Cellulosilyticum sp. I15G10I2: one gene and its partner. Each later gene encodes a partner of the first gene's protein in a complex. Links are inferred from orthologs where the notes say so. Each region holds a gene or a part of one and is shown in the gene's direction. Other genes may lie near its edges. The genes, in order: mfd and uvrA.

Region 1 (4,395 bases):
TTAACAAAAGATGATATAATTGTTATATACGACGATGTATCTTTGGAAGTTGCTCAACTTCGTATAAGAAAGACTGGCAGTGCAGGAGGACATAATGGTATAAAAAGTATCATTAATCATCTTGGATCACAAGATTTTGCACGTATAAAAGTCGGAGTTGGCCAGAAGCCCCCAGGATGGGATCTCGCAAACTACGTATTAGGCAGGTTTACAGAAGAAGAGATGAAAGCTATGGGGCCAAAACTAAAAGATATAGTTAAGGCTGTAGAAGTAATGCTGGAATCGGGAATTGATCAGGCGATGAATCAATATAACTTAAAAGTGAGACGGTGATAAACATGGCATATAAGCACGAGGGACTTATCCAGCCGTTAAAGCAGTTAAAAGGTATGGAACAGCTTATTCGCGCACTCTTGGACCATAAAAATGGCAAAGTAATTAACATGGTAGATGCTTGTAAATCTCATTTTGTATACGGTGTAAGTTGTTTTATAGAGAAAACCACAATCTTTATTACCTATGATGAGGCCAGTACAAAAAGACTTTATGAGGATATGCAGTTCTTAAAAGGGGAGGAAAGTGTCTATATCTATCCTGCAAGAGATATTCTTTTTTATAATGCAGATGTGCATAGTATGGATATTACATCAGCTAGAATCAGGGTGATAGAGGCGCTCATGACGCAGGAGGATATTGTTGTTATCATTCCGATAGAAGCACTTTTAAATCCACTTTCGCCACAATCAGTTTGGAAGGCGCATATCAGAGAGATAAAAGTCGGCGATACCATAGATATTGAAAAATTAAGAGCCTATTTAATTCAAATAGGTTATGAAAGAGTGGCTAGGGTAGAAGCAGTTGGACAGTTTGCAATAAGAGGCGGTATTATAGATATTTATACATCTATAGCGGGTGAACCTTATAGAATAGAGCTTTGGGATGATGAAGTAGATTCTATAAGGGGTTTTAATGTGCAAACACAACGTTCTATCGGTAAGATAGAAGTAGTTCGCATCGTACCTAATCAAGAGATTATTTTTCCTTTAGATCTTTTAAAGCAAGCTATTCCAGAAATAAAAGCAGAACTTAAAAAAGTATCTGCCAAGCTTATGGAAGAAGGCAAAAAAGAAAGTGCCAAGACTATACAAATGCAAGTAAAGGAAGCTATAGAGCAGATACAAAACGATATTAGCCCAAGAGGACTTGAGTTATATGTTCCTTATACTGATATGGAAGTTGTATCGATATTAGACTATATTAATAAAGATGCGATATTGTATATTGATGAACCGGTTAAAATTAAAAAAAGGAGTATGACAACCCTTTTAGAGTACCAAGAAAGCATGAAAGACAGGCTTGAATACGGACACATCATGCCAAGGCAAATAGAGCTTATTTTTGAGTATGAAGATATTATTAAAAAGATAGAGCGGTTTACAAGTCTGTTGCTGATGAATTTCGATACAGAGGTTAAAGAAGTAGACATAGCTTATACACTTCCTTTAAAAGTTTATGAAAACACTGCTGTATATAAGAGTGTTGATCTTCTTGAGAAAGATATCAGAACATGGAAAAATAACGGGAAAGGAATTATTATTCTATCTGGAATTAAAGCTAAGGCGCAAAGATTATATAATGAATTAGAAGAAAGAAGTCTGACGACTACTTATACAGAACAAGTTTTATATCCTGTCCAAAAAGGCCAAGTTATTGTGACTAAAGGCTCTTTGCAAAAAGGCTTTATGTATGAAGATATTGACTTTTATATTATAGCGGATAAAGATTTATTTGGAAAAGATAAAAAGTCTAAGAAGACTAAAAAGAAATATCAAGGCACTAAAATTGAGAGCTTTCTCGAACTTACCCCTGGTGATTATGTGGTGCATGAACTTCATGGGATAGGTATTTTCAAGGGGATCGAGCAAATTGTACTTGAAGGAATAAGCCGTGATAACCTTAAGATAGAATATGCAGACAATAATACATTGTATGTTAATATTAATCAGATGGACATGGTTCAAAAATATATTGGAGCAGAAGGAAAGACCCCGAAGCTGAATAAAATAGGTGGGGTAGAGTGGAAAAAGTCAAAAGCAAAAGTCAAAAAAGCTATTAAAGACATTGCAAAAGATTTGATTAAGCTTTATGGGGAAAGACAGCACACGAGAGGTTTTGTTTATGAACAAGATACACTGTGGCAAAATGAATTTGAAGAAATGTTTCCCTATGAAGAAACCAGTGATCAAATAGAGGCGATAGAAGATGTGAAAGGTGATATGGAAAGCGATAAGGTTATGGATCGTCTTATTTGCGGAGACGTAGGGTATGGTAAAACAGAAGTGGCGATACGTGCTGCATTTAAAGCGGTTCAAAATAATAAGCAGGTTGCTTACTTGGTTCCAACTACTATACTTGCCCAGCAGCATTACAATAGGTTTGCAGAAAGAATGGCAGACTACCCGATTCAGGTAGAGCCGCTCTCAAGATTTCGAACACCAAAGCAAATTAAAGATACACTTCAAAAATTAGCAAAAGGACAAGTGGATATTATTATTGGTACCCATAGGTTATTATCAAAAGATGTGAGATTTAAAGACTTAGGACTTGTTATTATAGATGAAGAACAACGTTTTGGTGTAACACATAAAGAAAAATTAAAGCAGTTAAGAACAGAAGTTGATGTGATGACCTTAACAGCTACCCCTATTCCTAGAACACTTCATATGAGTCTTATAGGCATAAGGGATATGAGCGTTTTAGAAGAGGCACCTTTAGAACGAAAACCCGTACAAACCTATGTCATTGAGTATAGTGAAGACTTTATAAAAGATGCTATTAACAGAGAACTCGTCAGAAATGGGCAAGTTTATTTTCTTCATAATCAAGTAAAAGATATAGATGAGAAAGCACAGCGGATTCAAAAGCTCATACCCCATGCAAGAGTTTCATTTGCCCATGGACAAATGAATGAAAGAGAACTAGAAAAAATTATGCTGGCTTTTATTAATGGGGAAATCGATGTGCTTGTATGTACAACCATTGTGGAAACTGGCCTTGATATATCAAACGTTAATACAATTATTATCAATAATGCTGATCAGATGGGGCTTAGTCAGCTTTATCAGCTTAGAGGACGTGTGGGGCGCTCAAATAAAATGGGGTATGCCTATCTGATGTATCAGAAAAATAAAGTTTTAAAAGAAATTGCAGAAAAGCGTCTTCAAGCTATCAAACAATTTACAGAACTTGGAGCAGGTTTTAAAATTGCTATGCGGGATTTAGAAATAAGGGGTGCTGGGAACCTACTTGGCGCGCAGCAACATGGTCATATGGATACGATAGGCTATGACTTGTATTGTAAAATGCTATCGCAGGTTGTAAGTGAAGAAAGAGGAGAGAAGATAGAAGAAGATTTTGAAACAACAATAGAAATTAAAATTGATGCGTATATCCCTTCGACCTACATTCAAGACGAAATTCAAAAATTAGATATTTATAAAAAAATCGCTTCTATTCAAACAGAAGCTGATTATTTTGATATTCAAGAAGAGATTGAAGATAGATATGGCACACTTCCTTATATGGTTCAAAATCTATTAGACATAGCGCTTATTAAAGCATTAGCACATGATATGTATATTAACTTGGTAACAGAAAATGAGCGTATCGTCCTATTTAAATTTAAACCAGATGTGAACCTTAATGCAGATAAATTGCCGGAAGTTCTGAGTGCATATCCTAAAATACTAAAATTTTCAGGAGGCAAAGAATCTGTTCTTAAAGCAAAGTTAACAGATATACCTAAAAAGGAAATGCTTGCTTATATTAAAAGTATATTACAAACGATTAAAAAATTGAAGAGTTAATGGTTTTAAGCTATAATGAAAAATAGATGATTGACTTATTATTAAGAGCATCGAGACGAACTATAAGGAGAGATAGAAGTGAAAAGAGTAAAGAAAATACTAGCAAGGCTATTAGCAGCAACGATGATCACTATTATGCTCATAGGGTGTGGTGCCACTGAAAATACAGTAGTTACTATCAATAATGAAAAAATATCAGAATCACTTTATAGAATATATTTATGGACTACACAGCAAGAATTTGAAAGTCTTACACCTAACATATGGGATATGGAGCTTGAAGGCAAAAAAACTGAAGATGTAGCTAAAGAAAGAGCGTTGGATTCAATAAAACTTTCAGTAGCAGCTAAACAAAGAGCTAAGGAGCTTGGTATACAATTATCTAGAGAAGAAAAATCAAGCATTAAGGATAAATCTAAAGAAATTATACAAAATAGACCAGAGCTTGTAAAAGAACTGGGCTTTAAACAAAGGGATGTAGAAGAATTTTTAAGTTATGGAAGTCTTATAGAAAAGGTCATTCAAAGAA
Region 2 (3,697 bases), on another replicon or contig:
AACTGAAACAGAAATAGTGCTGGCCAACAGATTAGAAGTACTCATTATAAGCACAAATGAAACAAGTATGGCGCTCTTAATCTTTCTCATGTGTTGATAAAAAGGTTTATTGTTTTTCATATGCAGAGCCCTCCAACTCATTAGTGTGTCAATGTGAGTGTATAGTGTAATCGTACTATAATAGTATACAATGATTAAGTTTAAACAACAATATGCAACAACAAATTACCATATAATGCCTAGTATAAAAATATAAATATTAACAATATAAGTATATACTAGCTGAACCAAATTATTTTACCCTATCAATAGTAGTAAGAGATATTTATAGCGTAAGCTCTTTATGGAAAAAAGTGTGACATAGAGTTATTGAAAAAAACTCGAACATATGTTTGAAAAATAAAAAGCATGTGATATAATAGATTAAAACTATGGATAATTTAAGAAGGGGTATGTATGAAAAATAAGATTATAATAAAAGGTGCCAAAGAGCATAATCTTAAAAATATAGATTTAGAGCTTCAAAGAGATCAATTTATTGTTTTTACAGGACTCAGTGGATCTGGAAAATCTTCACTTGCTTTTGATACTATTTATGCGGAAGGGCAAAGACGCTATGTAGAATCTCTATCAGCTTATGCAAGACAGTTCTTAGGGCAAATGGAAAAACCAGATGTAGAGAGCATAACAGGCCTATCACCGGCAATCTCTATTGATCAAAAAACAACCAGTAAAAACCCACGTTCTACAGTAGGAACTGTGACAGAAATATATGATTATATTAGACTTTTATTTGCAAGGGTAGGTATCCCACATTGTCCCAATTGTGGAAAAGAAATAAAAAAACAAACGATAGATCAAATTGTAGATCAGCTCATGGAGCTTGAAGAACGTACACGTATTCAGTTATTAGCACCTGTAGTCAGAGGGCGTAAGGGCCTGCATGAGAAGGTTTTAGAACATGCTAAAAAACAAGGCTATGTAAGAGTACGTATTAATGGAGAAATCTATGATCTTTCAGAAGAAGAGATTGTGCTGGATAAAAATAAAAAACATACGATAGAAGTAGTAGTTGACAGACTAAGTATTAAAGACGGTATAGAAAAGCGGCTTACAGATTCTATTGAAACAGTTATGAAGTTAACGGGAGGCCTGCTCGTTGTAGATGTTATAGGGCAAGAAGAGATGCGATTTAGCCAAAGTTTCTCTTGTCCCGATTGTAATATCAGCATAGATGAAATCGAGCCAAGACTTTTTTCCTTTAATAATCCGCATGGAGCATGCCCGGTTTGTACAGGACTTGGAGAAAGACTAGAGGTAGATCCAGAACTGGTTATTCCTAATCAGAGTCTTACCTTAAGACAAGGGGCAATAGCTGTTATGGGATGGGGTTCAATAGGTAATCCTGAAAGCTACGCCTATGCGCTTTTTAATGCACTCATGGCAAAATATCAATTTGACTTAGATACACCGTATAAAGATTTGCCGCAAAAAGTTAAAGATATAATCCTCTATGGTACAGGCAAACATACTATTAAATTTACGTTTACCGGCGAATATGGGACAAGAGAGTATGACTATGTATTTGAGGGAGTACTGGCTAATACCGAAAGACGTTATAAAGAAACGAATTCTGAAGGTATGAAGCAAGAGTATGAAAACTTTATGACAAGTATTCCTTGCAGCAGCTGTAAAGGCGCAAGGCTGAAGCCAGAAGCTCTTGCTGTTACAGTTGGAGACAAAAACATCAATCATATTACGCAAGTGTCTATTGGTGAATTAAAGAGCTTTTTTGAGACTATTACGCTTAATGAGAGACAAAGAAAAATAGGTGAACAGATTTTTAATGAGATTCATGCCAGACTTGGATTTCTTGTAGATGTAGGCCTGGATTACTTGACTTTATCAAGGTCAGCCGGTACGCTCTCAGGCGGGGAAGCACAAAGAATAAGGCTGGCAACACAGATTGGTTCTGGGCTTGTAGGGGTACTTTATATTTTAGATGAACCGAGTATCGGGCTTCATCAACGAGATAATGAAAAACTTATACAGACCCTTGTTAGGTTAAGAGATTTAGGCAATACGCTTATTGTGGTAGAACACGATGAAGATACCATGCATGCAGCAGATTGGATTGTAGATATTGGTCCAGGAGCCGGGGAACATGGCGGGGAAGTCATAGCATCAGGGCCTATTGATACGATTTTGACCTGTGAGTCGTCTGAGACTGGCGCATATCTTAGCGGCAAAAAGAAAATAGATATCCCGCCAATCAGAAGAATAGGAAGTGGAGAGTATCTTACTGTTAAAGGGGCAAGAGAGAATAATCTTAAGAATGTTAAGCTGCGTCTGCCGCTGGGGACATTTACTTGTATTACCGGCGTATCTGGCTCAGGAAAAAGTACATTAATTAATGAAATTCTTCTTAAGAGACTTGCAAGAGACTTAAATGGGGCGAGATTAAAACCGGGTCTTCATGATGAAATACAAGGGATAGAATATCTTGATAAAGTGATTAATATAGACCAGTCACCTATTGGCAGAACACCAAGGTCAAATCCTGCCACCTATACAGGAGTATTTGATCAAATTAGAGACTTATTTGCGCAAACCCAGGAAGCTAAAATGAAGGGGTATCAAAAAGGCAGGTTCAGCTTCAATGTTAAGGGGGGAAGATGTGAAGCGTGTCAAGGGGATGGGATGATAAAAATAGAAATGCACTTTTTGCCTGATGTTTATGTACCTTGTGAGGTATGTAAAGGCAAACGTTATAACAGAGAAACCTTAGAAGTAAAATATAAGGAGAAGTCTATATCCGATGTACTTCATATGACAGTAGAAGAGGCTCTTATGTTTTTTCAAAACATACCGGCTATTGAGCGTAAACTTAGAACATTATACGATGTAGGGCTATCCTACATTCGATTAGGACAACCCTCTACAACCCTATCAGGGGGAGAAGCGCAAAGAGTTAAGCTTGCAACAGAACTCAGTAAGCGCAGTACAGGCAAAACTATGTATATTTTAGATGAACCTACAACGGGGCTACATTTTGCTGATGTTCATAAGTTGATCGGGATATTAGACCGATTAGTTGAAACTGGTAATACAGTCGTTGTAATCGAGCATAATTTAGATGTAATTAAAACATCAGACTATATAGTTGACTTGGGGCCAGAAGGCGGCATGCGCGGTGGTATGATAATAGCTGAAGGGACTCCTGAACAAGTTGCTAAAAAGGCAAAGTCTTATACGGGTCAGTTTCTTAAAAAGTATCTAAAGGGATAATCAAAAGGGTAGCATATCACATTGTGATATGCTACCCTTTCATAGTTATATAAAGAATCATTTAAAATATTTATTTTAATTACTAGTAGAAACTGTATTGATGATAAGGCTGCCGTTTTCGTAGTCGGCAATGAGGCCAAGAGAATTGTCTTTCACAACAATAATAATTTTATCATAAGTACTATATTCATCTTCTATATCGTCAATAATGTCGTCGAGATACTTTCTTAAATTGCTACGGCTAATATCATTCCAAGCTGCTCTGTAATCCGTACCGCTCGTTCTCAGATTCACATTAAGTGTAGCTGTCAACGTACTGCTTCTTTCACTCAGGTCTATGGCGTTAATGGGAATGCTAGGTGTTACGATATTAATTGTTTTATAGTATCTTTCCAGTTCTGTTTCAAAC

What was found.
Region 2: the proteins of mfd (region 1) and uvrA are in contact, whole or in part, in a crystal structure (PDB 4DFC), measured with the Escherichia coli proteins. The link is inferred for Cellulosilyticum sp. I15G10I2 from one-to-one orthologs.

The regions. Positions count from the first base shown.
Region 1 is NZ_FMMP01000028.1:285,974-290,368, reverse strand. What follows is about bases 1-4,066. They hold mfd (transcription-repair coupling factor), read left to right. Parts: upstream 1-338; coding sequence 339-3,866; downstream 3,867-4,066. Other genes in these bases: BN3326_RS20390 (peptidylprolyl isomerase), read left to right, coding at 3,945-4,066; pth (aminoacyl-tRNA hydrolase), read left to right, coding at 1-333. In the rest of the region: more of BN3326_RS20390, read left to right, coding at 4,067-4,395. UniProt on the Escherichia coli protein: Couples transcription and DNA repair by recognizing RNA polymerase (RNAP) stalled at DNA lesions. Mediates ATP-dependent release of RNAP and its truncated transcript from the DNA, and recruitment of nucleotide excision repair machinery to the damaged site.
Region 2 is NZ_FMMP01000006.1:245,429-249,125, forward strand. Bases 121-3,488 are described here. They hold uvrA (excinuclease ABC subunit UvrA), read left to right. Parts: upstream 121-456; coding sequence 457-3,288; downstream 3,289-3,488. Other genes in these bases: BN3326_RS01180 (copper amine oxidase N-terminal domain-containing protein), read right to left, coding at 3,364-3,488. Also shown: BN3326_RS22290 (stalk domain-containing protein), read right to left, coding at 1-120; more of BN3326_RS01180, read right to left, coding at 3,489-3,697. UniProt on the Escherichia coli protein: The UvrABC repair system catalyzes the recognition and processing of DNA lesions. UvrA is an ATPase and a DNA-binding protein. A damage recognition complex composed of 2 UvrA and 2 UvrB subunits scans DNA for abnormalities.